DNA from 3 places in the Bhargavaea sp. GQ12 genome. Region 3 is predicted to be linked to each of the others. Evidence: riboswitches for the same ligand, from Rfam matches in the RefSeq annotation. Region 3 holds a riboswitch; each other region holds the start of a gene.
The links. Region 3 has a riboswitch for S-adenosylmethionine ahead of AC6CHQ_RS03010 (O-acetylhomoserine aminocarboxypropyltransferase/cysteine synthase family protein). Riboswitches for the same ligand answer to the same signal wherever they lie in the genome.
Positions count from the first base shown of each region.

Region 1: it holds a riboswitch for S-adenosylmethionine, as region 3 does, so the genes downstream of both, AC6CHQ_RS11410 (methionine biosynthesis PLP-dependent protein) here and AC6CHQ_RS03010 (O-acetylhomoserine aminocarboxypropyltransferase/cysteine synthase family protein) in region 3, are expected to answer to the same signal.
Region 2: it holds a riboswitch for S-adenosylmethionine, as region 3 does, so the genes downstream of both, AC6CHQ_RS11510 (carboxymuconolactone decarboxylase family protein) here and AC6CHQ_RS03010 (O-acetylhomoserine aminocarboxypropyltransferase/cysteine synthase family protein) in region 3, are expected to answer to the same signal.

Region 1 is NZ_JCAXEU010000012.1:7,802-17,774, reverse strand. It holds gene AC6CHQ_RS11415 (5-methyltetrahydropteroyltriglutamate--homocysteine S-methyltransferase) at 1-535, opposite strand, end outside; gene AC6CHQ_RS11410 (methionine biosynthesis PLP-dependent protein) at 563-1,690, opposite strand; SAM riboswitch class I at 1,782-1,887, opposite strand; gene AC6CHQ_RS11405 (NADPH-dependent FMN reductase) at 2,103-2,669, shown strand; gene AC6CHQ_RS11400 (hypothetical protein) at 2,780-2,959, shown strand; gene AC6CHQ_RS11395 (hypothetical protein) at 3,164-3,862, shown strand; gene AC6CHQ_RS11390 (nicotinate phosphoribosyltransferase) at 4,041-5,522, shown strand; gene nadE (NAD(+) synthase) at 5,553-6,380, shown strand; gene AC6CHQ_RS11380 (AAA family ATPase) at 6,720-7,619, shown strand; gene AC6CHQ_RS11375 (DUF58 domain-containing protein) at 7,616-8,812, shown strand; gene AC6CHQ_RS11370 (DUF4129 domain-containing transglutaminase family protein) at 8,812-9,973, shown strand, end outside.
Region 2 is NZ_JCAXEU010000012.1:33,609-43,581, reverse strand. It holds gene AC6CHQ_RS11520 (LLM class flavin-dependent oxidoreductase) at 1-356, shown strand, start outside; gene AC6CHQ_RS11515 (sodium:solute symporter family protein) at 378-1,880, shown strand; SAM riboswitch class I at 2,090-2,194, shown strand; gene AC6CHQ_RS11510 (carboxymuconolactone decarboxylase family protein) at 2,328-2,996, shown strand; gene gltS (sodium/glutamate symporter) at 3,447-4,634, shown strand; gene AC6CHQ_RS11500 (LLM class flavin-dependent oxidoreductase) at 4,700-5,767, opposite strand; gene AC6CHQ_RS11495 (hypothetical protein) at 6,051-6,674, shown strand; gene AC6CHQ_RS11490 (GTP-binding protein) at 6,677-8,605, opposite strand; gene AC6CHQ_RS11485 (DUF871 domain-containing protein) at 8,658-9,737, opposite strand; gene AC6CHQ_RS11480 (PTS transporter subunit EIIC) at 9,830-9,973, opposite strand, start outside.
Region 3 is NZ_JCAXEU010000002.1:252,272-262,244, reverse strand. It holds gene AC6CHQ_RS03040 (PucR family transcriptional regulator) at 1-794, opposite strand, end outside; gene AC6CHQ_RS03035 (CoA-acylating methylmalonate-semialdehyde dehydrogenase) at 941-2,404, shown strand; gene AC6CHQ_RS03030 (aspartate aminotransferase family protein) at 2,950-4,308, shown strand; gene ald (alanine dehydrogenase) at 4,377-5,510, shown strand; gene AC6CHQ_RS03020 (glycerol-3-phosphate acyltransferase) at 5,795-6,445, opposite strand; gene AC6CHQ_RS03015 (YwqG family protein) at 6,519-7,298, opposite strand; SAM riboswitch class I at 7,441-7,553, shown strand; gene AC6CHQ_RS03010 (O-acetylhomoserine aminocarboxypropyltransferase/cysteine synthase family protein) at 7,681-8,970, shown strand; gene AC6CHQ_RS03005 (homoserine dehydrogenase) at 9,079-9,973, shown strand, end outside.

The sequences.
Region 1 (9,973 bases), on a different contig from region 3:
CGCGGTAAGCCGGAATGAGGTCTTTGTAGAAGTCCTCGCCGTTCTGATAAAGGCCGGTTTCGATTCCGCTATGGAAAAAGAGCATGTTCGGGCTCGGGATCGTATACTTCACTTTGACGCCTTCGCCTGCGATTTCCTGGAGCTTACGGAAGTGGTCCAGGAATGGATGAGTTCCGGAATAGCCGATCTTGCCGGTCACCTTATAGCCGTGGGCTTTCGTTTTGACTCCGTTGAACGGGATGCCTTCGCCGGTTTCAGTGTACTCGATGCCGTCCAGGCCAAGAAGGAAGTCCATATGCCACCATGTCCGGCGGAATTCTCCGTCTGTAACGGCAGTCAGGCCGTTTTCAAGCTGCGCTTTGACGAGCTTTTTGATTTCTTCATCTTCCACAAGAACCAGTTCCTCGCGGGTGATCGAGCCTTCCTTGAACTGTTCACGGACATTTTTCAGGCGTTCTGGTCGGAGAAAGCTGCCGACATGGTCGGCTTTGAATGGGGTGCGGACGGTTTTCGTTTCTGGAAGGTTGGCAGTCATAGAGATTCCTCTTTTCATTAGTTTTTGTCAGGCAGATGGCTGTCCGGTTTTTGCAAGGGCGACCCTAAAGGCCTGCTTCAGGTCATCAATGAGATCTTCTGCGTCCTCGATGCCGATCGACAACCGTAGGAGGCTGTTATCGATACCGCGTCGCGTCCGCTCTTCAAGCGGGATATCCGCGTGGGTCTGTGTGGATGGGTAAGTGATAAAGCTTTCGACGCCTCCCAGGCTTTCGGCGAAGGCGATCAGCTGCAGTTCCTCCAGAAGTGGGGCGACGATGGCAGGATCTGCGGTACGGAACGATAGCATCCCCCCACGGCCCGGATAAAGGACCTGCGACACCGCGGGTTCCGACGTAAGATAGGCGGCAATCTCTTTTGCATTCAGTTCATGCTGCTTCATACGGAGAGGAAGGGTTTTCAGCCCCCGGATGACGAGCCATGAGTCGAACGGCGAAAGAACCGCTCCTTCCGCGTTATGCTGGGCGGCCAGCTGTGTGCAAAGGGCTTCACTTTTTGCGACGACGAGTCCCGCCAGTACATCATTGTGTCCACCAATGTACTTGGTCGCGCTATGGATGACGATGTCCGCCCCCAGTGTAATCGGCTTCTGGAGAATCGGCGTGTAGAACGTGTTGTCGACAATCAGCAGGAGACCATGCTGTTTCGCGATTTTGGCGTACACTTCAATATCGATTTCCTGCATCAGCGGATTTGTAGGGGATTCGATGAACAGCGCCTTCGTCGTATCCGTGATGGCACGCTTCACTTCATCGGGATCGCTGAATGTCAGGTAATCGACCGGAATGCCGTATTGCTTCCGGTATTGTTCCAGAAGGCGGTACGTTCCCCCGTATAGGTCCTCCGGCGCGAGAATGCCATCGCCCGGGCGGAATAGGGACAGGACAAGCCGGATGGCGGCCATGCCGGAGCTGCAGGCAAATGCCGCGTCTCCCGCTTCCAGTTCTGCAAAGCCTTCTTCGAGAAGGGCGCGGGTCGGATTCTTTGTGCGGGAGTAATCGAAGCCGGTCGATTGTCCGAGGCCGGGGTGCTCATAGGCGGTGGACAGGTGTATCGGAGGGTTCACCGCTCCCGTCCGGGGATCCGTCCGGTTACCCAGTTGGGCGAGGAGAGTGGCGGTCTTTTTTCTAGTCATTAGGCAGGCACCCTTTCGTTGATAGATGGGAGGGAATAAGAAAAGAGCCCTCCAAATAAGAAGAGGGCTCTGTATTTGTATACAGATGGTCTTCTTATCTTCCGGATCTTTCTGGATCCGCTGGAAGTAGCACCTTTGCCTTAAGGCAGGTTGCTGAGACATCAAAGGGCCAGTCCCTCCGTCTCTCTGGATAAGAATTGCTGATTCAATTGTTTGAAAAATGATTAGACTCACTGTATCACCGTTTAGGGCGGCCCGCAAGCCTTTTTTTTAAAATGAAGATTGAAAGAGTTTCCAGGTGTCCCGGTGAGCAAGAAGAGGGATGAAACATGTCGAATCGTGTAACATAACTGTGGATAAGCCGGAGACTACATTTCCGGCAATACAGTTATGCTGAAGGAGTGTTTCATCCATGACCATCAAAGTCAAAGCAATCATCGGGAGCACCAGCTCCACATCCTATAACCTGAAAGTCGTCGAAGCCATGCGCAGCCGCTACGCGGACCGTCTGGAAATCACGCCGCTCTTCATCAATGCTCTTGAGCCGTATGCAACCGATATTGAAAACAATCCGTCGGAAGATGTCTTGGACTTTAAGAAAGACGTGGCTGATTCCGACGCGGTCCTCTTTGCCGTACCGGAATACAACTTCTCCATCCCAGGCCAGCTGAAAAATGCCATCGACTGGATGAGCCGTGTCGATCTCGTTCTGAACAACAAACCGACATTCATCGTCGGCGCGTCGATGGGCGCGCTCGGCTCCGTCCGTGCCCAGCAGCATCTGCGTGAGATTCTGTCGAACCCGAACCTCGCTCCGGCAATCCTGCCGCAGAACGAAGTGTATATCGGCTCCGTCCACGAGAAAATCGACGAAGCAGGCAACCTTACTGACGAAGGGACCCTCGCGTTCCTCGACATCGTCGTGGACAACTTCATCAAGTTCTACGAGAAGGAAAAGGCAGCAGCAGCTGTCAACTGATCGTAACCGCCCATCCGGCATTGCCGGATGGGCTTTTTGATGGTGTTGATTGCGTGCATGCGCTTGCGGGTAAACTCCATAAAAGAGAGAAAAGAAAAGGAGAGATTGCCATGAACGATAAAAAGGATCGCGCAGGTAAGGCGAGCGAGCAGGCGCTCGGGCCGGACGACAAAAACGATTTCACCGGCATGCCGGACAAACAGAGTCCTGATTTCGAACCGGACCAAAGCCCGGAGGGGCAGGTCGAGCAGGCTGAACAAAGCACAAAGCGGGACAAGGGAGGGGAATAAACCCATTCCGGATCCCGAAATAGGGGGTAAACTCCCATAGGCCGCACGGGCGATTGACGCCGTGCGGCTTTTTGAATGCGCAAAACGGGCGATAACACCGCAGGGCGCCGGTAGATTCGCCCGAGCTGATGCTTGGCCCCCGAATACATTGGTAGAGCAAGGTGAAAAGACCTTGTGAGAAAAAAAGTGGAGGAGGTGAGAAAAATGAACCAAACAGAAATGCAAAACATCCTTAAGCAGGAAATGCCGAATGTCCTTCGCGGCCTTGATGCGGAAATCGCTGAAGCGAAGAATGCCGGAGACGTACAAAGCTTGAACAACCTTCAAGGGCTTCGGGCACAAATGACCCAGACGAATGGTTTCAACTTCAACCGTCTGGTCTTTGACTTTGCGACGCTCGAATTGCCGGCGAATTCTGTCAACACTGACCAAATTCCACCGTTTAAGCTGTTGAGGAACGATCCGTACCTGATCTGCTGCGGAGATTCGGTGGCCGGTGAGGCGCCTATGGCGGACGCAACATCAGTTTACGACCCTTGCGGATGCGGAGGTCTGGTGTTGATTGGTCCGCGCACGGTGGCCGGTTATATCAACTGGTACCTGAAAATCTGTCTGGACACGACTTTCGGGTTCTTCTGGGAGTCTTGCCCGGCTGATAATGAACTGCCGTTCACTGCGACCGGAACAACGTGCGTCATCCAAGAACTCTGTGAGGGCGGTTACGGCACAGACCTTTGTCCGACAGACTTCTGCGGTACAATTTCGTTCGCTATCCGCTGCAAAGGCTGTCCGATTGCAGAGGCGCTTGGACTTGCGGACAATAAGATTGTAGTCACGTACCTGATCGTCCACATTCTGCCAGATTGCGAAGACCCTTATGTCCCTGTTAATGGTGCACAGTAACATTGCTGATGCATGAGAGGAGCCTTCCCGAAAGCGGGGGCTCCTTTTTTGTATTAACAATCGACAGCGTCTCCCGGTAACCGTCACAACCCGCCCTTGATTGCTACCGGGTGTGGCAGGGTATATTCATGTTAATGTATAGTTAGTGTAAATTCTGAACTTGGAAGAAGGGATTCTTGTGTCGACGAATTATGCAGACGACAGTCTGATGCTCCATACAGACCTTTATCAGATCAACATGGCCGAGACGTACTGGGCGGATGGCGTCCATGAGCGGCGCGCGGTGTTCGATCTGTATTTCCGAAAGCTGCCGTTCGGCAACGGCTATGCGGTGTTTGCCGGGCTCGAGCGGGTATTGGAATACTTGAAGGGATTCCGCTTCTCGGAAAGCGATCTGGCTTATCTCCGTGACAATGCCGGCTACAAGGATGATTTCCTGTCGTATCTGGCCGATCTGCGGTTTACCGGGGATGTCTACTCGATGGTCGAGGGGGAGCTCGTCTTCGGCAACGAGCCGATCATCCGTGTTGAGGCGCCGCTGATCCAGGCCCAGCTGATCGAGACTGCGCTTCTCAATATCGTGAACTATCAGACGCTGATCGCGACGAAGGCCAGCCGAATCAAGCAGGTCGTGAAAAATGATGTCGTCATGGAGTTCGGCTCGCGCCGTGCCCAGGAGATGGACGCGGCAATCTGGGGTGCACGTGCCGCGGTGATCGGCGGGGTTGAGGCAACGAGCAATGTCCGGGCGGGCAAACTGTTCGGCATTCCTGTCGCCGGTACGCATGCCCACTCGATGGTGCAGGCGTACGAGAGCGAGTATGATGCATTCCACGCTTATGCGCGCCGTCACAAGGATTGCGTGTTCCTCGTTGATACGTACGACACGCTTAAGATCGGGGTCCCGACGGCCATCCGCGTGGCAAAAGAGCTCGGTGACAAGATCAACTTTATCGGTATCCGTCTCGACAGCGGCGACATCGCCTACCTGTCGAAGGAGTCCCGCCGCATGCTGGACGAGGCCGGATTCAAGGATGCGAAAATCATCGTCTCGAACGACCTCGATGAGTACACCATCATGAACCTGCAGCTCCAGGGGGCGAAGGTGGATCAGTGGGGGATCGGCACGAAGCTGATCACCGCCTATGACCAGCCTGCGCTCGGAGCAGTGTACAAGCTTGTCGCGATCGAAAACGAAGAAGGCGTCCTGGAAGACCGCATCAAGATTTCTTCCACTGCCGAAAAGGTGACGACGCCGGGCCTCAAGAAAGTCTACCGGATCATCGACCGTGAAAACGGCAAGGCGGAGGGCGATTACATCACGATGTGGGACGAGAAGCCGGAAGAGGAGTCCCGCCTCAAGATGTTCCACCCGGTCCATACGTTCATCTCGAAATTCGTAACGAATTTTGAAGCGGTGAATCTGCACCAGGAGGTTGTCCGTGAAGGGCATATTGTCTATGACCTCCCGGAACTGCCGCAAATCACAGAGTTCGCCCACGGACAGCTTAACCTGCTTTGGGACGAGTACAAGCGCTCGCTCAATCCGGAGGAGTATCCGGTCGACCTAAGCCAGAAGTGCTGGGACAATAAAATGCGAAATATCCATGAGGTCCAGGACCGCATCCATGAGTTTGAGACAGACGGAGCGGAAAACTGACCCCTGTCTGAAAAGAAGGAGGAAGTGATTATGACACTGCAGGAAGAGATTATCCGGGAACTGAAAGTGAAGCCGGAAATCGATCCGCGCGAAGAAATCCGCGTGTCGGTCGATTTCATGAAGGACTATGCCCGCGCCCATCCGTTCCTGGAAGGGTTCGTGCTCGGCATCTCGGGCGGTCAGGATTCTACCCTCGCAGGGAAGCTGGCCCAGATGGCGGTGGACGAGCTGAATGAGGAGGAAAGCACGGATCGGTACAAGTTCCATGCGGTCCGTCTCCCGTACGGCAAGCAGTTCGACGAGAAAGACGTCGATGATGCGATGGCATTCATTTCGCCGTCCGAGTCTTATGAGGTCAACATCAAGCCGGCAGTCGATGCCAGCGCGGCGGCCTTGGCCGGAGCGGGCGTGCCCCTGACCGATTACGTAAAGGGCAACGAGAAAGCGCGCGAGCGGATGAAGGCCCAGTTCGCCATTGCCGCGATGAAGAAGTCGGTCGTCATCGGCACTGACCACGGGGCGGAGGCGATCACCGGCTTTTATACGAAGTTCGGCGACGGCGCAGCTGACATCGTGCCGCTTTTCCGGCTGAACAAGCGCCAGGGACGGGCCATGCTCAAGGAGCTCGGCTGTCCGGAGCATCTTTACAATAAGGTTCCGACCGCCGATCTTGAAGAGGACCGTCCGGCCATTCCTGATGAGGTCGCCCTTGGCCTGACGTACGATGACATCGACAATTACCTGGAAGGCAAGAAAAATTCTCCGGAAGCACAGGAGAAACTCGAAGCCTATTACATGAACTCCCGCCACAAGCGCCATCTGCCGATCACGGTATACGATGACTTCTGGAGAAACTGAATCTTGAGAGGAACCCGCCGGGCTGATGCCGGCGGGTTTTTGATTGTAGAAAGACTACCTCTCAACAGAGCGGTTTCGTCATTCGGGCTCTCAATCTCGTCATTCGCAATCATTGCCGCCCGCTAATACACACCATTCGTCCCGGGCAGACCAAACATTTCAATGAATCCACCAGTCAAACGCCCCCTCAGATTGACCCATGCCCTGCCTTCCTCTAAACTGAAATCAGTATAAATAATTTCCAGTAGACCGGCCGGGAAACCGGATAGAGACAGGGGGAACCCGATAGTGGAAGAACACGGAAAGCTGCTTAAAGTCATTGAAAATATCGAAGAAGTGATGATCGGAAAACGTGATGTGGCAGAGCTGAGCGTGGTCGCTCTTCTTGCCGGCGGGCACGTGCTGCTCGAGGACGTCCCCGGCGTCGGGAAAACGATGATGGTGCGGGCGTTGGCGCGATCGGTCGGGGCCGAATTTAAGCGCATTCAGTTTACCCCGGATCTGCTGCCGTCTGATGTGATCGGCGTCTCGATCTACAGCCCGAAAGAGATGGAGTTTCAGTTCCGTCCCGGCCCGATCATGGGGAACATTGTTCTGGCCGATGAAATCAACCGGACGTCCCCGAAAACACAATCTGCCCTTTTGGAAGGGATGGAAGAAGCTTCCGTTACGGTCGACGGCCGTACGCTTGCGCTCCCGGACCCGTTCTTTGTCATGGCGACACAGAACCCGGTCGAGCATGAAGGCACTTATCCGCTTCCGGAGGCGCAACTTGACCGCTTCCTCCTGAAGGTGAAGATGGGTTATCCGGTCCGCGAGGATGAAGTGGAAGTGCTTCGCCGCGCGGAAAAGCAGCCGCCGATTGACCGGATCCAGCCTGTCATTACACTGGATGAGTTGAGGGATATCCGTATCCGTGCAGCAGAAGTTTCGGTGGATGACACTGTGAAGGGCTATATCGTCGATCTGGCCGAAAGCACGCGGAAAAGCCCTGACATCCGTCTTGGTGTCAGTCCGAGGGGATCGATTGCGCTGATGCGGGCTGCTCGCGCACTCGCTTTCCTGGAGGGCCGCGATTATGTACTGCCGGATGATGTCCAGCATCTCGCCCCGTATGTGTTCAGTCACCGGATGATTCTACAGCCGGAAGTGCGCTATGAGGGAATTGATGCAGAGGAATTGGTGGAACGCATCGTCACGAGAACAAAGGTCCCTGTCCGGAGAGCAGGCACACGATGAAGCGGTTTCTCCGCAAGGCGGGACCGATGCTCCGCCTCATCGGAATCCTCGCCGTTCTGGCCGGGGTGTTTGCCTATGCACAGTTCCAGGGGGGCGTCGTCAGCTGGACGGTGTTTTATATGGTGTTGCCGTTTGGCCTGTACGGTATTTTCCTTTACTTTTATCCGCTGCGGGCAATTACTGCGGAGAGGGAAGTCGGGCGACGGGAGATTCCTTACGGGAGCCCGCTCAGGTCAACTGTCCGCTTCGGCCGGCGATTCATGTTTCCGCTTCTTTATGTGACTGTGAAAGAGATTCCGGGAAGCGCGGCACAGCTACCGATGCCGACCACTCTTTTTCTTTGGGGATTCCGCAGGAAAAAGGATTGGTCCTATGAGACCGGTCCGCTGATGCGCGGGGAACATGTGCTGGAAGGAATCGAGATCGAAGCATCCGACTTTTTCGGCTGGATGAGGAAACGTCATTTCATCCCGCTGCGCCAGACCATCACCGTGCTTCCGAAGGTGACCGACATGCGGGAAGTTCCTTCCGCTGCCTCCGAAGAGCGGGGCAGCGCGGCGGCATCATTCGCTTCCGTGAAAGAGTCGTCCGTCGCCACGGGGATCCGGGATTATCAGCCGGGGGATCGGCTTTCCCGGATCCACTGGCCGGCTTTTGCGCGGACTGGAGAGCTCCATTCGAAGGAACTGGAGGACCGCAGGGCGCAGGACCTTCTGCTCGTCCTGGACGGTTCGCCGTCTCCGCAATTCGAGGAGCAGGTCGGTTTCGCGGCGTCCATACTGAAAAAGGCGGTCGAATCCCGCTCGGCTTCCGGGTTCCTGAGCCTCGGGGAAGCGGGCGCGGCGATTCCCCGGGTGGAAGGGCCGGACAGTCTCAGGGCAGCGATGCTGCATCTGGCGCGGTTCAGGCCTTCTCCCTCCGGAGGGCATCTGCCGCCGGCGGACAGCCGCGCGCTCGCGGCGGCCCGTACGATGACGGTCATTACAGGTCCGCTTACGGAAAAATGGGTGGCCGCGTTTCTCCGGGAAGCCCGGCAGGCGTCCGGCGGTATCCTCTTTTCTGTTCTCGGGAAGGACGAGCACCCGGGCCGCGTGGGCATGGAAGCCGCACGTGCAGCCATTGCCGCCGGATTTGATGTCCGGTTTGTCACGGAACGGGACTTTGCGGATCCGGAAAGGGGAGGTGCGCGCTGATGAACCAGAAAGCGGTTGACCGGATTTTCCTCGGCCTCATTTATGTTCTGGTGGTTCTCCTCGTCAGGGAGTGGCTTCTCCCGATCATCGAACTGACCGGGGCGGGCCACCTGGCACTCTTTGTTATCTTCGTCGGTCTTTGTTTTGCCTTCCCGCTTTTCGGTGCACCCTGGTGGCTCTCCGGGCCTGTGAAGCTGATCTATGCAGTCTGGTTTATCGCCCATGCGCATATGGACGGACCTGCGACGCCTGTTACGTCGGTGTCATTTGTCCTGGGTGACCTTCTGCAGAATGCCGGGCTCCTCGTCACGGGCGAGCTTGGCCGCATTACCGATCCGTTCCGGACAGTGCTGTTTCTCGCACTGCTGTGGATGGCGTCTTACCTGATCCAGTATTGGATCAACGTGAAGATGTCTGTCCTTATTTTCTACGGGATGACGGTGATCTTCATCACGATCCTGGATACGTTCAGTCCGTACAGCGCAGATGCGGCAATTCTCCGCGTCCTCGTGATCGGCTTCCTGCTGCTCGGGCTCACGTTCCTCGCGAAGCTTGCGGATGGGCAGGGTAAGCGGCCTGGCCTGCCGGCATTCCTGGTGATGACGATTCCGCTGCTCGTGCTGGTCACGGCGGCCGGCGCTGTGAGCCAGTTTCTTCCGAAGTCCGATCCCGCCTGGCCGGACCCGGTGCCGTTCATCAAGTCGTTCGCCGAAGGGGCGGGCGACGGTCTTGGCCGTGATGCCGGGAAGATTGGCTACGGCGAGGACGATTCAATGCTCGGCGGCCCGTTTATCGGAGACGACACAGTCGTTTTCGAGGCAACGGCCGACCGGGGCCAATACTGGAAGGTCGAGACGAAAGACACGTACACGTCGAGAGGATGGATCCATTCCTCGGAGGAGCAGGAACTGCTTCCGGTAGGCGGAAGCCGGCCGATCGACGAGCCGCTCCTTGCCGGGACAACCCGCGGCGAAGATACGGCGGCTGTTTCGATGCAGCTTGATTTTGAATTCATCGTCAGGCCTTACGGGGCGATTGCGCCTTCCGGACCTGAAGGGACCGAGTTTCTCCAGGAAGCGGGTACGGGGAAGGTCGTCCCGTTCATAAACAATGAACCCGCCGTACTGGATGCTTACAGCGTTACTTATGATGAGCCGGCAT
Region 2 (9,973 bases), on a different contig from region 3:
GAAATCTGGACATGTATACGAAAGACCCGAACAAGAAATGGACTTTGCGGGAAGCCGTGCTCAACCATGGACTTGGCAACGGGACAGCGAAATTCATTGGGACCCCAGAGCAGATAGCGGACCATATCGAGGAATGGGCAACAGTAGGTGATGTGGACGGCTTCAATATCGCACAAAGTTATTCACTCGAGACATTCCGTGAGTTTGTGGATCATGTCGTTCCGGAGCTGCAGAAGCGGGGAATCTACCGGACTGAATATGAGGGAAAGACATTGCGGGAAAACCTATTCGGCACAGGCTCTGCGCGTCTGCCTGAAAGCCACCCGGCAAAACAACTTTCGTCATTGGTGAAGTAAAACGGAAAAGAAGGGAATGCCATGAACACTGTCACACTATTTACCTGGATCGGGTTTGCCGCTTTTCTGGCAATCATGCTCGTTCTTGGCTATATCGGCACAAAGAAAACAAAGAACATCCGGGACTTCGCAATAGGCGGGGGACGCCTGGGGCCCGTTGTGCTGGGTCTCTCTTTCGCTGCCACTTACCTCAGCGCTGCGACTTTCCTCGGTTATCCGGGCTGGTCACATGAGTGGGGGCTCACGAATCTCTGGCTCATGCTTGCGATGATTGGAGGGGGAGCTATAGGAGTTCTGATGGTCGCGAAGAAAATCCGTAAACTGAATGAAGAGCAGAAGTCTCTCTCATTGCCGGATTGGCTTGGGGACTATTATAATAGCGACCTTTTGCGTGTGGGAACCGGCCTCATTCTGCTTTTTAACATCTTTTATATTGCCGCCCAGTTTGTAGCCGGAGCAAGGATTTTTGAGTATTTATTGGGGATGGACTATCGTACCGGCCTGATCCTCATCACCGTCATCGTGGTGGTGTATGTTTTCGGCGGCGGAGCGTTTGCGGATATCTATACAGATGCCGTTCAAGTGATTCTGATGGCGATTGCAGGAATTGTGATCTTCATATCCGGAATCGTAATCTTCTGGAGGGACGGCATCGCGGCCACATTTTCCGGGATCACCGACAACCTGGCGGCACAGGATCCCAATCTCGTGACTGTTTTTAACCCTGATTCGGCTCACTTCTATTCGATCGGTGCAGTGATCGGCGCAATCTGCATCCAGTGGGCCTTTGCGTCCGCACCTCACTTATTCAATAAAGTTTTGGGCATCAAGAGCGAAAAAGACCTGGGTAAAATGATTCTGACCTATGTCATCGTGGCTTCGCTTAGCGTATTGGTTCTCTTTGGAGGACTCTATAGCAGGGTGGCGCTGGGATCCGGGGACGTCGTTGCGGATCTGGCTTTGATGGAATATGTGGCCTGGGCATTCCCAGCTGCTGTTGTTGCATTATTCGGTGTCGTGATTCTGGCTGCGGCCATGTCAACAACGGACGGGCTGTTCGTCTCGATTTCCACTGTTTTTGCCAATGACATTTTCCTGAAATTCCTGGTCAGAAAAGGCTATGTCAGAGTCGACGAAGAAAAGGCGGAGAAAATCGCGCTTCGGATCAGCAGGCTGACCGTTCCTGTTGTGGGAATCATCGCCCTTCTGATTGTGATGAAACCGCCTGCTTACATGGGAGATATTATGTGGATCGGCATTTCCGGAGTCGCAGCCGGAACATTGGGCCCCATTTTATATGCAGTGTATGGGAGAAAGAAGGCTTCCGCCAGAGCAGCAGAGGCATCAATGATCATCGGACTCCTTGCCTACCTGATCCTCTACTTCAGCGGCATCATCCCAAGCACGATGACGGCCGGTGCAGTGGCGACCGGGATCGGTATTTTGACCATGTTTGTATTGGCAAATGTTCTGGAATCAAAACAGGAAGAAGTCCTGATTCCAGAGGCGGAACAGGGGCGCTAAGGGGGCTTGACCATGTTTGTGAATGAGATGCTGACTGTCTGGCTTTACGGATTTATCATTATTTATGCCATTGTCGGATTTGCATTGTGGAAGTGGTACTTCAGCAAATAGAGAAATTGCTGAATTCATAAATGATTGAAGATTTCATGTTGACAGACGATATGGGGTCCGATATGCTTAGGATAATCTTACTAATTGAATAGACTTTGACCTTATCAAGAGCCGGGGGAGGAAACTGGTCCGCAGATCCCGCAGCAACCGTTACGTTGTAACAAGGTGCTCACTCCAGCAAGCGCAAGCTTGAAAGATGAGGAAGGCCGCTTACATACTGCCTCTTCCTCATCGGGAAGGGGCTTTTTGGATGACTGGACTTTCTTCGGCTCTAACAAAACAATCTATTCCGACTCAACCGATAAGTAAGAAAAAGATGAAAAGGGGAGTTTTGAGATGACTGCTACAACTAAAACAGACAGCCTGTACAAAAAGGAATACTTCGGAAGAATTTTCGAACTGAAAAAATACGCGCCTGAAGCGTTTGAAACGTTCTTCAAGTTCAATGACCAGGCACTGGCCGAAGGAAAGCTGTCCGTAAAATTGAAGGAACTGATCGCCGTGGCGGTTGCCCATATCACAGGCTGCCCTTACTGCATCGATCTGCATATCGGAAATGCCAAGAAAAACGACTCCTCCAAAGAGGAAGTTGCTGAAGCGATCTTTGTCGCGACTGCACTCAAAGCCGGATCGGCACTTGCTCATGGGGTAAACGGATTGAACGCATACGACGGCAAAGGTGACGGGGAGTTTTACAAAGCGTCTTACTTTAACCGTCTGCCGGAGTTCGCAGAACTGGATGAAGAGGCATTCAAAACGTTCGTGAAGTTCGATGGTGCGGCTCTCAAGGCCGGCAAACTGAGCGTGAAGGAAAAGGAACTGATCGCTGTGGCTTCAGCACACACGACAGGATGCGCTTACTGCATCGATCTCCATACGAAAAATGCCAAGAAAGCCGGCGCCAGCCTGGAAGAGCTCTCGGAAGCAATTTTCGTGGCGGTTGCGCTCAAGGCCGGTTCTGCAATCGCGCATAGCGTGAACGCCCTCAATGCATACGACAACTAAAATAAACATCTGTTTTTTTGCAGACGATTCCGCGCCCTTTAATTAGGGATGCGGAATCGTCTCTTTTTCTTTCCGGTCTTTGAAAATATTGGCGGATTTACTTTTTGGAATAGTGCGTATTTAAGTTTTAGTGTTGTAAAAAGTCTGCAAAACTGATTATACTTTAAAACAGTGTATCACTGAAGTGAGCGATCCTCTTATGATTACGAAAGCGATTCCATGAATTTTCGGACATACAGGATAGGAATGTTTTCATGCTTGGCAAGTGTTCATCGGGTAAACAAGGGGTAAAACAAGGATACGTGCAAACGTATTCAGCCATATTTGAAAACGCTATTACCGTTGCGGTTTTCTGGACCGTTTCACGGTCCGTAGGGGGAATCCGAATCAATCGGACACGGGCCGGGTCCGGAAGCCGCGAACTATTTTTTTTTGGAAAGGTGACAGAATATGATTGAAATTAACCAGATTACCACGCTGTTCCTGGCAGTGGCCCTCTACCTGCTGGGAATGGCCCTCGTTAATCGCATCGGCATCCTTGACCGGTTCCTGATTCCGGCACCTGTTGTCGGAGGCCTGATTTTCGCCATCCTCGCCTTTATTCTCCAAACGACGGGCGTCGTTGAAATTGCATTGGATACTTCCCTGCAGTCGCTCTTCATGGTCGCATTCTTTACGACGGTTGGGCTTGGAGCCAGCATGAAACTAATTAAACTGGGCGGGAAGCTCCTGATCATCTACCTGATTTTCTGTGGAATCCTCATCTTCATGCAGAATGTCATCGGTGTCTCGCTATCCAAAGTGTTCGGCATCGATCCGCTCCTTGGAGTCATGAGCGGGGCGGTATCAATGAGCGGCGGCCACGGTGGCGCAGCTGCTTACGGGCAGACGATCCAAGAGCTTGGCATTGATTCGGCTGTCACGATCGGGATGGCAGCAGCCACGCTCGGCCTGATTTCCGGGAGCTTGTCCGGTGGGCCTGTCGCTAGATTCCTCATCAGAAAGTACGATCTGAAACCGACTGAAGGAAAAGTTGAAGCGTACGTTGAAGAGGCGGAAAAGCCTGTCACTGAACGCTCGTTCATGATTCAGATTGCGTTGATCACCCTGTCGATGGCAGGCGGAACGTACATCGGGGAAATTTTCTCGGAGGCAACCGGCTTTGTCTTGCCGGCCTATATCGGCGCGATGTTCGTTGCCGTTATCGTTCGGAACCTGGTGGACCGTACGCTCCCAGGCACGGTCAACATGAAAGAGATCAACCTCATCGGTGAAATTTCCCTGGCGATCTTCCTGTCGATGGCTCTGATGAGCATTAAGATCTGGGAAGTTGTCGGCCTGGCGCTTCCACTGGTTGGTATTATATTGGTTCAAGTAGCATTTATTATTCTATTTGCGGTCTTCGTTGTCTTCCGCTTCCTCGGCAAGGATTACGATGCTGCGGTCATGGTTTCCGGGATGCTGGGCCATGGGCTCGGGGCTACGCCGAACGCAATGGCGAATATGGGCGCGACGGTCAACAAGTATGGCCCATCCCGTACGGCGTTCCTCGTCGTACCGATCGTCGGCGGTTTTCTGCAAGACGTTATATTCGGCGCTCCGATCATCATCACGACCATCAATATGTTCGCGCCGTGATAAGAACACTATAGATAAAAGCGAAAGCCTTCCGTTCGTCAGACGAACCGGAAGGCTTTCTTTTTTTATTCTTCATCTGCTATTGTGTACTTTTTTACTGCCGGCATGATTTCTGTTGCGATCAGCTCGATGTTTTTCGCAATCTTATCAAACGGCACCCCGCCAAAATCAATTTGCGCGATAAAGCGCTGATGGCCGAAAAGTTCGTACTGATAGAGGATCTTTTCGATGATCTGCTGCGGGCTGCCGATCATGAGGGCATCTTGGTGGTCGACAGCCTGCTGGAACTGCTGCTTCGGATAGCCTCCGCCACGGATCGCCATGAAGCCGTAGTGCAGATGAGGGTAGTACTCGCGAAGTGCATCCTGGCTGGTTTCAGCCGTGTAGAACAGGCTTGTCGTGCCTATCGGGAGGCGGTTCGGGTCATGGCCGCTCCGCCGGGCGGCTTCCCGATAGGCATCGACGGATACAGTGAAGTTCATCGCCGGCCCGCCGAGTGTCGCCAGCATCATGGGGACGCCTGCATATCCGGCTTTGATCGCGCTCGCCGGAGGCCCTCCGACTGCGCGCCAGATCGGAAGCTGTCCGTCCTTTGGCTGCGGATAGATTTCCGCGTTCCTGAGGGGTGGCCGGAATTCGCCTTGCCAGCTGACGGGATCCTTCGCCGTGTTCAGCTTTAGCAAAAGGTCCAGCTTTTCTTCGAACAGCGCTTCGTAATCGTTCAGGTCATAGCCGAGTAGGTCGAACGCGCCGGTTCTGGAACCGCGGCCCGCAACGATTTCTGCCCGTCCGCCGGAAATCAGATCGATTGTTGCGAAGTCTTCAAAGGCACGTACCGGCTCCCAGACGCTCAGCACGGTCGAAGAACTGGCGATCTTAATCCGTTTTGTTGCCTGCGCAATCGCGCCGAGGATGACGGTGTGCGCCTGTGTCGTAAAGTGCCGCTGATGGCTTTCGCCGACCGAGAACACATCCAGGCCGGCTTCGTCAGCCAGTTTGGCGGCGTCAATGATTTCCCGGATGCGCTGCTCCGCGCTGATCTTCTCACCGTTGTGCGGATTCATCATATGATCACCGAGTGAATAGAGGCCAATCTCCATCCCTTTTGACCGGTCGATTTTGTAACGTTCCATGCGGGTGGCTCCTTTCCTGTTTAATGTCAGTCTACTTCCGGAATCAGGGCCGGGCAAACGGTTTGACTTGTTTAAACAGAAAGTTTGTTCATTAAAGGGAAAACCGGCAATGACTAAACTAGATTGCTTTTTTAGGAGGAGACAGACATGAAAGAATGTCAGAGGCAGCCATTTGCCAAGGACGTGCCCGGCAAGGACCGGCTGAAGCTTGCTGCAGCTGCGATGGGCGAACGCTAAACTTCATGTGACAAAGAAAAGTGAGCCTCTTGCGGCGGATGAGCGGGTGGACGAACAGCTGGTGAAGGAAATCATCTCGGTCTGGCCGGCTACTCCGAAAGCTCCGGCAGAGACGGTGGTGAAGTTCTACGGCCAGCCGAACGAGGCGACAGTCAACCGTCTGACCTGGTACTACAACGGTCCGTGGAAGCGCACCGTCGTCTTTAAAGAAGAAATTCCGCATGATTTCCCCGAGCCGCATGTCGATTGCCTGGAGCAGACGATCAACTACCATGTTCCGGCGGACAAGGTCGGCCCGATCGGCCAGCTGGAGGGCAGCCTCGTGGTCGACCGGACTAAGGGTGAGGTGTCGGTCCACTGTGATAATGAAGGGGCCAATACCCTGTCCATGATGCATGAGGTGGTTACGGGCAAGCGTACGTCTCAGGAAGCACGGAATTTCATCAAACATGAAATCGTGGAGTACGTGATGAATAGGCCTGCCCCGTACTGCGAAGCATTTCAGTTCGAGCTGCCGGAGGGCAGCAAGTGGGATACCGACAAGACAGTTGTCCAGGATAAGCTGCTTAAGGAAGCGGTAGACAAAGTGAAAAAGCTTGGACAAGTAAGCAAGCGTGAAAGCCGCCCGGCAGAAAAGTCTGCCGGGCGGCTTATTGCGGGTAAGCAATAAAACTATAAAAGGTGCATCGCCGCTTCCGCCTCATGCCAGGGGACGGTATAGCCCTTGCCCTTTGCGCAGAAGATTGAAGAAGAGGTATAGTCGGGGTCGGCATCTTTGTCATAGCCGATCCGTTCCGCCACTTCTTCAGGGTTGTGGCATTCTTCATAGCCGCCGGGACGAAGGGAAATGGAGCCTTTGCCGCTGGTAAAGGAAGAGAATTCAGCAGGATAGCCCATGAATGTGGAGACGGGTACACGTGCGCTGATGCGTACGGCGTCTCCATCAGTCTCGGGATCTCCGAACTGTCCGTGTGCTTTCTGGATGTCGTTCAGCACCCGTCCCATCAGTCCGGTCGCCACTTTGATCTTCACATCGTATACGGGCTCCAGCAAGACATTGTCCGCCTTTTCCAGACCCTGACGCAGGGCGCGGAGCGATGCTTCCCTGAAGTCCCCGCCGGATGTGTGCTCATTGTGCGCCCTTCCGGTGATCAGTGTGATCTGCAGATCGGTCAGCGGGGAGCCGGTGAGCAGGCCATGGTGCGGCTTTTCGGTCAGCACCTGGCCGACGAGGTTCTGATAGCCCGGGGCAAGCTCGTTCGGGTGGCAGTTGCTCTTGAATGTTATGCCCGCACCCCGTTCGGACGGAGCGATATCCAGATGCACTTCCGCATAATGGCGGAGCGGTTCGAAGTGTCCGTAGCCGGTGACGGCCGAGCGCACCGTTTCCTTATAGAGGATCGATGGCTCTCCAAAGGTGATGTCCACTCCGAACCGTTCCCGGATCACTTCCGTAAGCACGTCCAACTGGATCAGCCCCATGACATGCACCCGGATCTCGCTGGAATGTTCATCCCAGGTGACGGAGAGGGAAGGGTCTTCTGCATCCAGTAGCATGAAATGGGCAAGCATGTCTTTCGGGTGAATGGATTTATCAAAACGGACTGCAGTAGACAGGGAAGGGGTGAGTGAAAAGGTTGTTCGTCCTTTTTCCGCCCCTAGGGGATCTCCGGCCACGATGCCGGAAAGCCCCATGACCGCCACCAGTTCGCCGGGGCCGGCCGTGTCCCGGACGGTGTACTTGTGTCCGCTGTATTTCCGGATCTGTGTGACTTTTTGGGGTTGACCCGCGATCTGGATTTCATCCCGGACCGATAGTTGTCCGCCCGTCAGTTTCAGGAAGGTGACTCGTTGTCCGCCATCGTCATGGCGGATCTTGTATACGCGGGCTGCAAAAGGGCCTTCCGCATCAGGCAGGGTCCCGCCTGAAAGCCGGTCCAGCCATCCGAAGAATTCGATTACGCCGATGTCTTTCAGGGCTGAACCGCTTCCCGCAGGGAAAATCCGCCCTGCATCCGTCATGCGGCGCATTGCCTGAATCCACACTTCCTCATCAAAGCCTACCTCGAGATAATGCTCCAGAAGTGTTTCATCCCGTTCCGCCATCCACTCAATGACATCAGGGGTCAGCCCGTCATCCAGGAGCACCACATTTTCCGACAGGGACTTCCGGATCTCGGTCAAGGCTGTTTCCCGTTCGGCGCCTTCCCGGTCGGTCTTGTTGATGAAAATGTATGTCGGGACGCGGTGCTTCCGGAGCAGTTCCCAGACCGTTTCGGTATGGCCCTCAACGCCGTCGGCCGCGCTGACCACAAGAATCGCCGCGTCCATCACCCGGATGGCCCGTTCCATCTCCGGTGAGAAGTCGGCGTGCCCGGGGGTGTCTATCAGCGTGTATTCGGTCCCGTTATAGCGGAACACCGCCTGGTCGGCGAACACGGTGATGCCCCGGCTTTTCTCGATGGCATGGCTATCGAGAAAAGCATCCTTGTGGTCGACGCGTCCTCGGCTCCGGATGGCTTCCGTATGATAAAGCAATTGTTCGGAGAATGTTGTTTTTCCGGCATCCACATGGGCAAGGATCCCGATTGTCTTGAACATATCCATTCCTTCTTCCTGGCCGGATTATGCTCAATAGTATAGCAGAATCGGCTCAGGCCTGTGGGACGCCTTCCATGAGGATGCGGAATGCATCTCCGCCTTTGATGTGCCGGAGCACAGGCCGGTCGTCTTCAATGATCCGGCCGATGACATTCACTTTTTCGTCCTCAGGCAGATCACGTTTGGTAATCTGCAGCTCTCCTTGATAGCGTCCATACAGGGAATTGTCGATGGTCACTGAGCCGAAGGGACGCTCCGACGTATTGGCGGGTTTGACCGGTCGATCTCCGGCATTGCCGTACATGCGGGACTCCGCGGAGCGGATCACGTCACGCGCCGCATCCTGCCGGTTTGTATGGTCCGTACCGGGCAGCGCGGCCTGTGCATCGGGAAAAGCCGGCACGGCGCGGAGGAGGAAGGTGCCATTGGCATGACAGCTGAACTGTTCAAGCGAGCGTTCACTCATTGATGGATCACCGATATAGATATGGTCCACACATCCGCTATATAGAAGGTCGAGATAGGCGGAGAAGGAAGTTCGCTCCCTATGGGCTTCAAGTGTCGGAAGCCCCTTGTATAGAGGGCCGCGGCGGTCGCCGTCTCCGGGAACGAAAGCCATGACTTTCAGGCCTTCGCTCTGCAGCCAGCGGTTCCGCTCGGTGAAATCGTTCATCCCCAGACCGGTTTCGGGCCTCGGATAAAAATTATGCCACGCCTCAGCCGCAGAAAGCCGGAGGCCGCATTCCTTCAGTCTTTGGATGGTTTCCCCGGTGAGCGTACTGGCGTTCAGTGCGACCGTCATCCGGTGGGACAGGGCTGCCGTTTCTTCCTCGCTGATTCCGTAGTCGACGCGGAGACCGGTGACCCCCCAATCAAGCAGGCGGTCGGCCGTCTTGAAGGTGAGTCCGAGATGTCCGAGTGAAGCCGGGGAGATGTCCGCAGTCAGCTCCATCTCGTTAGTTGCGGCGAGCGTGCCGAGCGCCCGGAGGCGATCGGCGTATTGTCCGGGGTCGTCCTCGGGGATATGAAGAGAAGTGAAGATGCCGCGGAAACCGGCGGCCCTCATCTTCCGGATATAGGCTTCCAAGCTTTCGTCAGATGCTTGATTCAGGTAAACAGAAATCCCCAGCATGGTCAGCTTCCTTTCTTAGGTAGATGCAAATGCAGAAAAGCAGGGGAGAAGCCCGCATTGCAGCCAGCGGTTTTCTCCTCCTGCTCAGTTAATCAGAAGCCTTCGTCCATTTCCTTCTTGAATCCGAAGAAATAAGTGAAAATGAATCCGGCTGTATAGGTGACGACGAGTCCGATGAAATACAACAGGTATTTGTTCTCCGCAATCAGCGGAATCAGTGAAAGCCCGGATACTCC
Region 3 (9,973 bases):
TTGCGCAGGAGCACCTGTGAGATGGCAAGGCCCGCGCGGTCCAGGATCAGGAAGTAGAAATCATCCTGTAGCAGTTCGTCCATGCCGAGGAAAAGGCGGCCCCATACTTGTCCTGGGCCCCGTACGGGAACAGAGGCGTAGCGCCCGGCGGATGTATCCACGTAGCGCCCGCACGCTTCCAGTCCGCCTTCTGAATCTACCAGTGCCCGGAGTGCGGCCTCGCTATCCTTCGCTTCCGAAGGATAAAAGTAAGGGGCCGGCCGGTCGGCGATAAAGATTGCCTCGCGCCGGAAGTATTCATGAAGTTCCTGAAGGATCTTCAGAATTCCGTTGGACGTGAGCGACAGTTCGATAAATCGTCCCGAGAGACGGTCCAGCTCGGAAATCATTTTATGATGCCGGTTGATCAGGGCTGTGTGGAGGTCCTGAGTGATATCAACAAAGCGGATCACTTCATGGAACACGATGATCGGGAAGCCGCGCCTGTCCGCCAGGTCGATGACTTCAGGGGCGACCTCCCGGGAAGGGTCCCCCAGTTCGATGCACAGTGCGGATGCGCCCAGCTCATCCAGCCGGCGGATATAGTCCAGTTGTGTATCCAGATCGAGTGTCATGCTGATGCCGGTCGTCAGGATTAGCTCGCCGCCGTTGATGAGCGCCTCAAATTCGCGGACTTCAAGAATGTGGGACCAGCGGATCTTCCGGGAAAGGCCGGATGCCCCCGCGGCCAGTTTGGCTCTACGGAATGACTCGCGCTGCAAAATGTCCCCGACAGTCAGTTCGATGTCTTTCATGATCAGCCTTCCTTCCGTCAAATCTGTTCACCGGTCTATTTGACACATTGTCAAATGACAAACATTCTGATAGTTTGTACAGTAGATTATGAAGTGAACAGTTCGACCCGTCAATATGGTGATTTACCTATAAGGAGGAGTTATCCATGGAAACAGCAACCGTAAAAACGCAAACGCTTTCAAACTACATTGGTGGACAATGGGTCAAATCGACTACCGAGAAATATGAGGAAGTTCCGAACCCGGCAACGGGGGAGATCATCGCCGAAGTCCCGATTTCCACAAAGGAAGATCTCGACAAGGCTGTAGCCGTGGCGAAAGAGGCATTCAAGACCTGGAAGAAGACGCCGGTGCCGCAGCGTGCACGGGTTATGTTCAAGTTCCAGCAACTGCTTGTCGAGAACTGGGATGAGCTCGCACGCCTCGTCACGATCGAAAACGGCAAAAGCTTCACGGAAGCGCACGGCGAAGTGCTGCGCGGCATCGAGTGTGTCGAGTTCGCAGCGGGCGCGCCGTCCCTCATGATGGGCCAGCAGCTTCCTGACATTTCGAAGAACATGGAATCCGGCATGTACCGCTATCCGATCGGTGTCATCGGCGGCATCACGCCGTTCAACTTCCCGATGATGGTGCCGGCATGGATGTTCCCGCTCGCGATCGTCGCGGGGAACACCTTCATCCTCAAGCCGTCCGAACGCACACCGCTTTTGGCAAACCGCCTGGCGGATCTTCTGAAGGAAGCGGGCCTTCCGGACGGTGTGTTCAACATCGTCCACGGGGCACACGACATCGTCAACGGCCTTCTCGAGCACAAAGACGTTCCGGCGATTTCCTTTGTCGGCTCCCAGCCGGTCGCGGAATATGTCTACAAGACAGGCACGGCTCACGGCAAGCGCGTCCAGGCACTGGCAGGCGCGAAAAACCACTCGATCGTCATGCCTGACGCTGACCTCGACAACGCTGTCAAGAACATCACGGGCGCGGCATTCGGCTCGGCCGGCGAACGCTGCATGGCAGCTGCGGTTGTGGTTGCTGTCGGTGACGTCGCGGATAAGCTTGTCGACCGCCTCAAACAGGCTGCGGACGACATCACGATCGGCAACGGACTTGAAGACGATGTATTCCTCGGCCCGGTCATCCGTCCGGCCCACAAGGACCGGACAATCGGCTACATCGAATCCGGTGTGGAAGAAGGCGCGAAACTCGTCCGTGATGGCCGCAACGACAAATCCCGCTCGGAAGGCGGCTACTTCGTCGGACCGACGATCTTTGATGACGTCACTCAGGAAATGAAAATCTGGAAAGACGAGATCTTCGCACCGGTCCTGTCGGTTGTCCGCGTTGAAACACTCACGGAAGCAATTGAGTTCGCGAACGCGTCGGACTTTGCAAACGGCGCCTGCCTGTACACCGACAGCGCATCGGCAATCCGCGAATTCCGCGACGACATCGATGCCGGCATGCTCGGTGTCAACCTCGGCGTCCCGGCCCCGATGGCCTTCTTCCCGTTCTCGGGCTACAAGAAGTCCTTCTACGGAGACCTCCACGCCAACGGCAAAGACGGCATCGAGTTCTATACAAGGAAGAAAATGCTCACTCAGCGTCACTGATAGAAAAGCGGAACGGGCCTGTTCAGACCCGACAGGCATAAGACGGAATGCGGAGCGGGTCCTGACCCGCAAAGCAGGCCGGCTTATGACCCCGAGGGTCTGGCCCGTGCAGCTGGACAATAGAAAAGCGTAGTGCGGCTGGTCAGCCGCGAAAGGCATATGGGGGACTGCGCAGTGAAGCCTGCTTCACGGAGCGGGACCACTTATGACCCGAGAGGCTGCCGCACAGAGCTGGACAATAGAAAAGCGTAGCGGGCCTGTTCAGACCCGACAGGCATAAGACGGAATGCGGAGCGGGTCCTGACCCGCAAAGCAGGCCGGCTTATGACCCCGAGGGTCTGGCCCGTGCAGCTGGACAATAGAAAAGCGGAACGGGCCTGTTCAGACCCGCAAGACGAATAAGGTTCAACGAAACACCAACGGGGGTTAATGAAAGACCGATGGGGGATAACGAAAGACCAAGCAGCGTCCACGAAACACCAACAAGCAGCCGCCCCCGAGGCGGCTGACTTTTAAAACGAATTCATCCGAAAGGGGATAGCACGATGACCGTTGTAAAAACGGAAGCCCAAACGCTCGTCGAGAAGGACCGGCAGAACGTCTGGCATCATATCTCTCCGTATGTGGAGAAAAGCCCGCCGATGATCTGGGCAAAAGGGGAAGGCGCCTGGGTGACGGATCATGAGGGGAACCGCTACCTGGACGGCATGTCCGGTCTCTGGTGCGTCAATGTTGGCTACGGACGCGAGGAGCTGGCGCAAGCGGCCTACGAGCAGATGAAGGAATTGTGCTACGTGCCGATGACGCAGAGCCATGAGCCGGCGATCGAGCTCGCAGCCAAGCTGAACGAATGGCTCGAGGACGACTACATGATCTTTTATTCCAACAGCGGGTCCGATGCGAACGAAGTGGCGTTCAAGATCGCCCGACAGTACCACCAGCAACAGGGGAATGCCTCGCGCTACAAGTTCATCAGCCGTTACCGCGCCTACCACGGCAGCTCGATGGGTGCACTTGCCGCAACCGGGCAGTCGCTCCGCAAGTACAAGTATGAGCCGCTTGCGCCAGGCTTCCTGCACGTGGCTCCGCCGGATAACTACCGCCGTCCGGAAGGCATGAGTGTAGAGGACTACAACATCATGCGTGCGGAAGAGCTCGAGCAGAAAATTGTCTGGGAACAGGAAGAAACGGTTGCAGGGGTCATCATGGAACCGCTCATCACAGGCGGCGGCATCCTCATCCCGCATCCGGTCTACCTGGAGAAGGTACAGGAGATCTGCAATAAGCACGGCGTCCTCCTGATCATCGATGAGGTCATCTGCGGATTCGGCCGCACCGGCAAGAAGTTCGGCCACCAGAACTTCGGCGTGAAGCCGGATATCGTGACCATGGCAAAAGGCCTCACAAGCGCCTACCTGCCGCTGTCGGTCACCGCGGTGCGCAAAGATATTTATGAGACCTTCAAAGACAGCGCGGATAACAGCCATTTCCGCCATGTGAACACATTCGGCGGCAACCCGGCAGCATGCGCGGTGGCGCTGAAGAACCTCGAGATCATCGAGCGGGAAGGCCTCGTTGAGCGCGCGGACCGCCACGGCGAGCGTCTCCGTACAGAACTGGCACATCTTGAAGAGCACCCATACGTCGGAGAAGTCCGGGGGATCGGCTTCCTTCTCGGTATCGAGCTGGTCGAGGATAAGAAGACCCGCGAACCGGCAAGTGCAGCGCGCATCGGCAAGATCATCGCCGACTGCAAGGCGAACGGTCTGATCGTCGGTAAAAACGGTGACACGGTTGCGGGACACAACAATATCTTGACCCTGTCCCCGCCGCTTGCCTGCACGGATCAGGATGTCGACTTTATTATTTCGGTCATCAAGAAGGTTTTTGAAGAGAATCGTTGAAATAAATTGAGTTGGGGATTAATTAACCGGGAGGCAGCCGCCTCCCTTTATGATGGAGGGAAATGGAAATGAGAATTGGAGTACCTAAAGAGATCAAGAACAATGAAAACCGCGTTGCGATGACACCTGCAGGAGTAGCGACACTGGCTACTGCCGGCCATGAAGTGATCATCGAGAAGGGGGCGGGACTCGGTTCCGGCTTTACCGATGAGGAGTATGCCAACGAAGGCGCGGTGATCGTAGAAACTGCAGCAGATGCGTGGGCAGCCGAAATGGTGATGAAGGTCAAGGAGCCCCTGCCGGAAGAGTACGGCTATTTCCGTGAAGACCTGATCCTGTTCACATATCTGCACCTGGCTGCGGAACCGGAACTTGCTGCAGCGCTTCTCGAGAAAAACGTTACCGCCATTGCCTATGAAACGGTCCAGTTGCCGAACCGCTCGCTGCCTCTTCTTTCTCCGATGAGCGAAGTGGCAGGCCGCATGGCGACACAGATCGGTGCTCAGTTCCTGGAGCGCATCCACGGCGGGAAGGGCATTCTCCTGTCCGGCGTACCTGGCGTCCAGCGCGCAAAGGTCACCGTCATCGGCGGGGGCATGGCAGGCGCGAACGCTGCCCGCGTGGCAGTCGGAATGGGAGCGAAAGTTACCGTTATCGACCTGAGCCCTGAGCGTCTCCGCCAGCTGGATGACCAGTTCGGCAACGACATCCAGACACTCATGTCGAATCCATTCAACATCGCTGAAGCAGTGAAGGACGCAGACCTCGTCGTCGGTGCCGTGCTGATCCCTGGTGCCAAAGCGCCAAAGCTTGTGACAGAAGAGATGATCAAGTCGATGCAGCCGGGCTCCGTACTAGTCGATATCGCAATCGACCAAGGTGGGATCTTCGAAACATCCGACCGCATCACAACACATGATGCTCCGACTTACGAAAAGCATGGAGTAGTTCACTATGCCGTCGCGAATATGCCTGGCGCAGTACCGCGCACATCCACGATGGCGCTCACGAACGTCACTGTTCCGTATGCTCTCCAGATCGCCAACAAAGGCTGGAAGCAGGCGGCACTCGATAACGAACCACTCCGCAAAGGCTTCAACACACATGCCGGCCGTGTGACTTACAAAACAGTTGCAGAAGACCTCGGCTACACGCACGCTGATCTTCTCGACCTGATCGAGCCGGTTGCACAGCATAACTGAACATGAAGAGGGGGGCCTGTCTTGGACAGGTCCCCCTTTTGGTATGAGTGCTAATATTACTGGTGATGAACTGAAATTTCCTCTTGGGCGGCTGTGATCGCTAACAGCCGCAGATGTTGATTTCGTCATTCATGCGTCCGGTCTCGTCATTCATCTAACCAATTTCGTCATTCACCCTGATAATCTCGTCATTCGGGTCCTGAAAGCGGACGAATGACGAAACTGAGTCCACGAATGACGAAACCGCGGGAAGCAACAGGTTCTTGCGACGGAGCGGAATTCTCTCAGGCCGTCTTCTTTTTCCCAAACACCGACGACACCCGTTTTTCCTCGCCGGCCCGCATCCTGCGGAAGTTCTCGAGATGCTTCCATATTGCCATCACGAATAGTCCGGCAGCAATCAGGTCAGGTCCGATTCCCGCAGCAAAAACGACGGCAGTCACAGTGAAGGTGACATACAGCATGAGGACGCCGAAGACGAGAAAGTCGGTTGCGAGAGAGACGAGGATCAGCAGCGCAAGCCCGATAAGACCGATTTTCCAGTCAAAGCCGAGGAGCACACCGATGACCGTGGCCGTCCCTTTACCGCCATTAAAGCGCATATGGAATGGGAAGTTATGCCCGAGGATCGTCGCGGCCGCCACCGCGAAAACAAGCAGTGCGCTTGCTTCAGGACCGAGTCCGGCCGAGGTGGCGATGCCCCTGGTGAGGAGCACAGCCGCGATGCCTTTCCCGATGTCGATGGCGGCGACGAGTGCGCCATATTTTTTGCCGAGGACGATGGCCGCATTTGATGCACCGGCGTTTTTGACGCCAGTTTCTTTCAGATTTACACCGGACAGCCGTCCGGCAATGGTGGATCCGTGGATGTTGCCGATCAGGTAGCCGGCAATCACCGCAACGGCGATCCATAACCAGCCCATGGATTCGGGCATGTTTTCAGCCTCCAATCTTGGCGGATACCTTATATTAAGGTTCATTCATCCTAATATAAGGCGGATTCAGCCATCAGCCGCTCTGCATGATCATATGCGAACGGTCAAATCGCTTTTCAGCAAGGTCTTCTTGCCGGATGCAGAAGTACAGCATGCCGAGGTCGCCCCAGACGGCATCCAGGTCGTCATCGCTATCCATCTGGAAAAGAAGGACGTAGTCATCCGCCGCTTTCGCGGCTTCGTCCCAGTCTGCAATTCCGTCGCCATAGTGGGCGATTTCAGCGAACACCGGGTTCTGCACGGCAAACGGATGACCGAGCATCTGGTGGTGGGCATCTTCTTCCAGCAACTCGAAGATCGCCTCGCCGGCCTCGTCATCGAAGTCCATCCCGATGATTGCATCGGCATCCAGCGTTTCCACGGCGTGGAAGACGGCAGCGAATTCCGGAAGCATCCGCTCTTCCGGCACATCACACCGTTCAAGTCTGGTCGGATCTTCATGATAAAGGACCTTCCAACCGCTCCGGTCAGACTCATCGCCGCCCCACGGCTGTTCCTCGGTGTCATAGAAGAAAGACAGGATGCCTGTGTCGGGAAGCGGGTGAACATCTCCGGCAAGCGCTGCGTCCGACAGGTTGATCTGCGCAATCAGCGTGAGCGGCTTGCCGTCTTTGGACGGGATCTCTACATCAGGCGGAAGGTCCGGCGCGCCTCCGAACTTCGATGCACCGGGCGCCAGCGTCCCGGCGGCGTCTTCTTTATTTAGTCGGAAGCCCGGCTTCGCCAGTTCGGAGAATGGCGCGATGTATTCGGCTAGTCCATTTGCTTCCAGCTTATCTCTCCAGGTTTTCATAGAATTCCTCCTCGGATCGGCAGTCTCCTAAGTTAACGGATGAGAAGGCAGAAACGTTTCATGTTTTTTCTGAAAAATACACTTGACTTTGCCCGCTGCACAGTCCTATACTGTTTACCAGATGGAAAACAAAATCAGAATACTCTTATCAAGAGCGGCGGAGGGAATAGGCCCTGCGAAGCCCGGCAACCGGCAGACCATGTCTGCAAAGGTGCTAATTCCTACAGATCCGGGAGCGGATCTGACAGATAAGGGGAGGCATGCGGCGTGTTCGCATCGGCCCTCTTCCTATCAGAGAAGAGGGTTTTTCATTTTCCGAAAAGACAAAACCTCCTCTCCTATCGTGTTTCCATCGAAACCATACCTTTAGGAGGAAATCAATATGACAAACTTTAAACCAGAAACGATTCTCGTGCACGGAGGCCAGGAGCCGGATCCGACAACAGGCGCGATCGCCGTACCGGTCTACCGCACGACAGCTTACGCATTCCGTGACACAGAGCACGCGCAGAACCTGTTCGCCCTAAAAGAGTCCGGCAACATCTACTCCCGCATCATGAACCCGACAGTAGACGCGTTCGAAAAGCGCATCGCGGAACTGGAAGGCGGCACGGCTGCCGTTGCACTTTCTTCCGGGATGGCGGCAATCGCGTTCTCGATCCTGAACGTTGCACAGGCCGGTGACGAAATCGTTTCCGCGGCAAACCTTTACGGCGGAACATACAACCTGTTCGCGGTGACACTTCCGCGCTATGGCATCAACGTGAAGTTCGTCGACTCGACAGACCCTGAAAACTTCCGAGCGGCGATCAACGACAAGACAAAGGCGATCTTTGGCGAAATCATCGGCAACCCGAGCCTGAATGTCCTTGATGTGGAAGCTGTTGCGAACATCGCGCATGAAAACGGCCTGCCGCTCATCATTGACTCCACATTCGCTTCGCCTTATGGCTCGAACCCGATTGAGCATGGTGCGGATGTTGTCGTTCACTCCGCAACAAAATGGATCGGCGGACACGGCCGCGGCGTCGGTGGCGTAGCTGTTGACGCGGGCAAATTCGACTGGACACAGGGACGCCACCCTGGCTATACAGAGCCGGATGAGACTTACCACGGCCTCCGCTACGGCATCGACACGGCGCAGGCCGCATTCGCAACACGCCTCCGTGTGCAGCTGCTCCGCGACTTTGGCCCGACACTCAGCCCGGATAATGCGTTCCTCTTCCTTCAGGGACTTGAGACGTTGCACCTCCGCATCCAGCGGCACAACGAAAACGCTCAGAAAGTTGCGGAATGGCTGAAGGATCACCCATCTGTCGAGTGGGTCCAGTACAACGGCCTCGAAGAGCACCCGTCGTACGAACTCTCCAAAAAGTACCTGAAGAGCGGCGCCGGATCGGTCGTCATCTTCGGCATCAAAGGCGGACGCGAAGCGGGCCGCAAGCTGATCGACAACGTGAAGCTGTTCTCGCATGTCGCGAACGTCGGCGACGCACGCTCGCTCATCATCCACCCGGCATCTACAACGCACCAGCAGCTGTCGGCGGAAGACCTGAAGAAAACAGGCACAACTGAAGAACTTGTCCGCCTCTCCGTCGGTCTCGAGAACGTCGAAGACATCATCGCCGACCTGAAACAGGCGATTGAAGCAGCGGCGCCAGTCAAAGCTTAAATTAATATATAATGTTTAAACTATTTTAAATTTTCCCGCCCCGGGGGTTTCCTTATGGGGCGGAACTTGTTATATTGGAAGGAATCTTTATGTCGGAGGTGTTCGCCCATGGCTCCAGTGAAAGCGGCCATCCTTGGATTCGGTACGGTCGGCCAAGGCATTTATACAATCGTGAATGAACGGAAACAACAACTTGAGAAAACGATCGGTTCCCCGATCGAAATTGCTGCCATCCTCGTCCGCGACTTGGATAAAACCCGCCCTGAGACCCCGGGAGTCCTCATTACCGACCGGTTTGAGGAGATCCTGGCCATCCCGGATCTGAAGGTCGTTTTCGAAGCGATCGTCGGCGAAGAGCCGGCACGCACCTATCTGGAGCAGGCGATCGCCGCCGGCTGTCATGTCGTAACTGCGAATAAAGTGATGTACGCCAAAGCTGCTCCTGCACTTGAACGGCAAGCCAGGGAACAGGGGACCGGCATCGGATATGAGGCAACCGTCGCAGGCGGCGTTCCGGTGATCAAAACGATCGATAACCTGAACCTTTCCAACGAAGTGACCGGCATCCAGGGCATTCTGAACGGAACTTCGAACTTTATTCTGACGAAGATGCGCAAGGAATCGTGTACCTTCGAGGAAGTTCTGAAGGAAGCGCAGGAACTCGGCTATGCCGAAGCGGACCCGACCAATGACGTGTCCGGGTTCGATGCCTTCTGCAAGTTGATGATCCTGAGCGGCCTGTCGTTCGGTGAGCAGCCGGACTGGGAGAACGTGCCGATGGAAGGCATCGATGCGCTTTCTCTTGACGAAGTGATCGACGCAGACCGCCAGGGCCTCCGCTACCGCCATATCGCGGATGTCCGCCGCGGGGAAGACGGTTCCATCCAGGCATCCGTCGGCCCGGTGCTGATCGGCCCGGACCATCCGCTGTACGGCATCGACGGCGTCGACAACGCCGTCGCCATCGAAACGGCCTACGCCGGAACGCTCACCGTCATCGGCC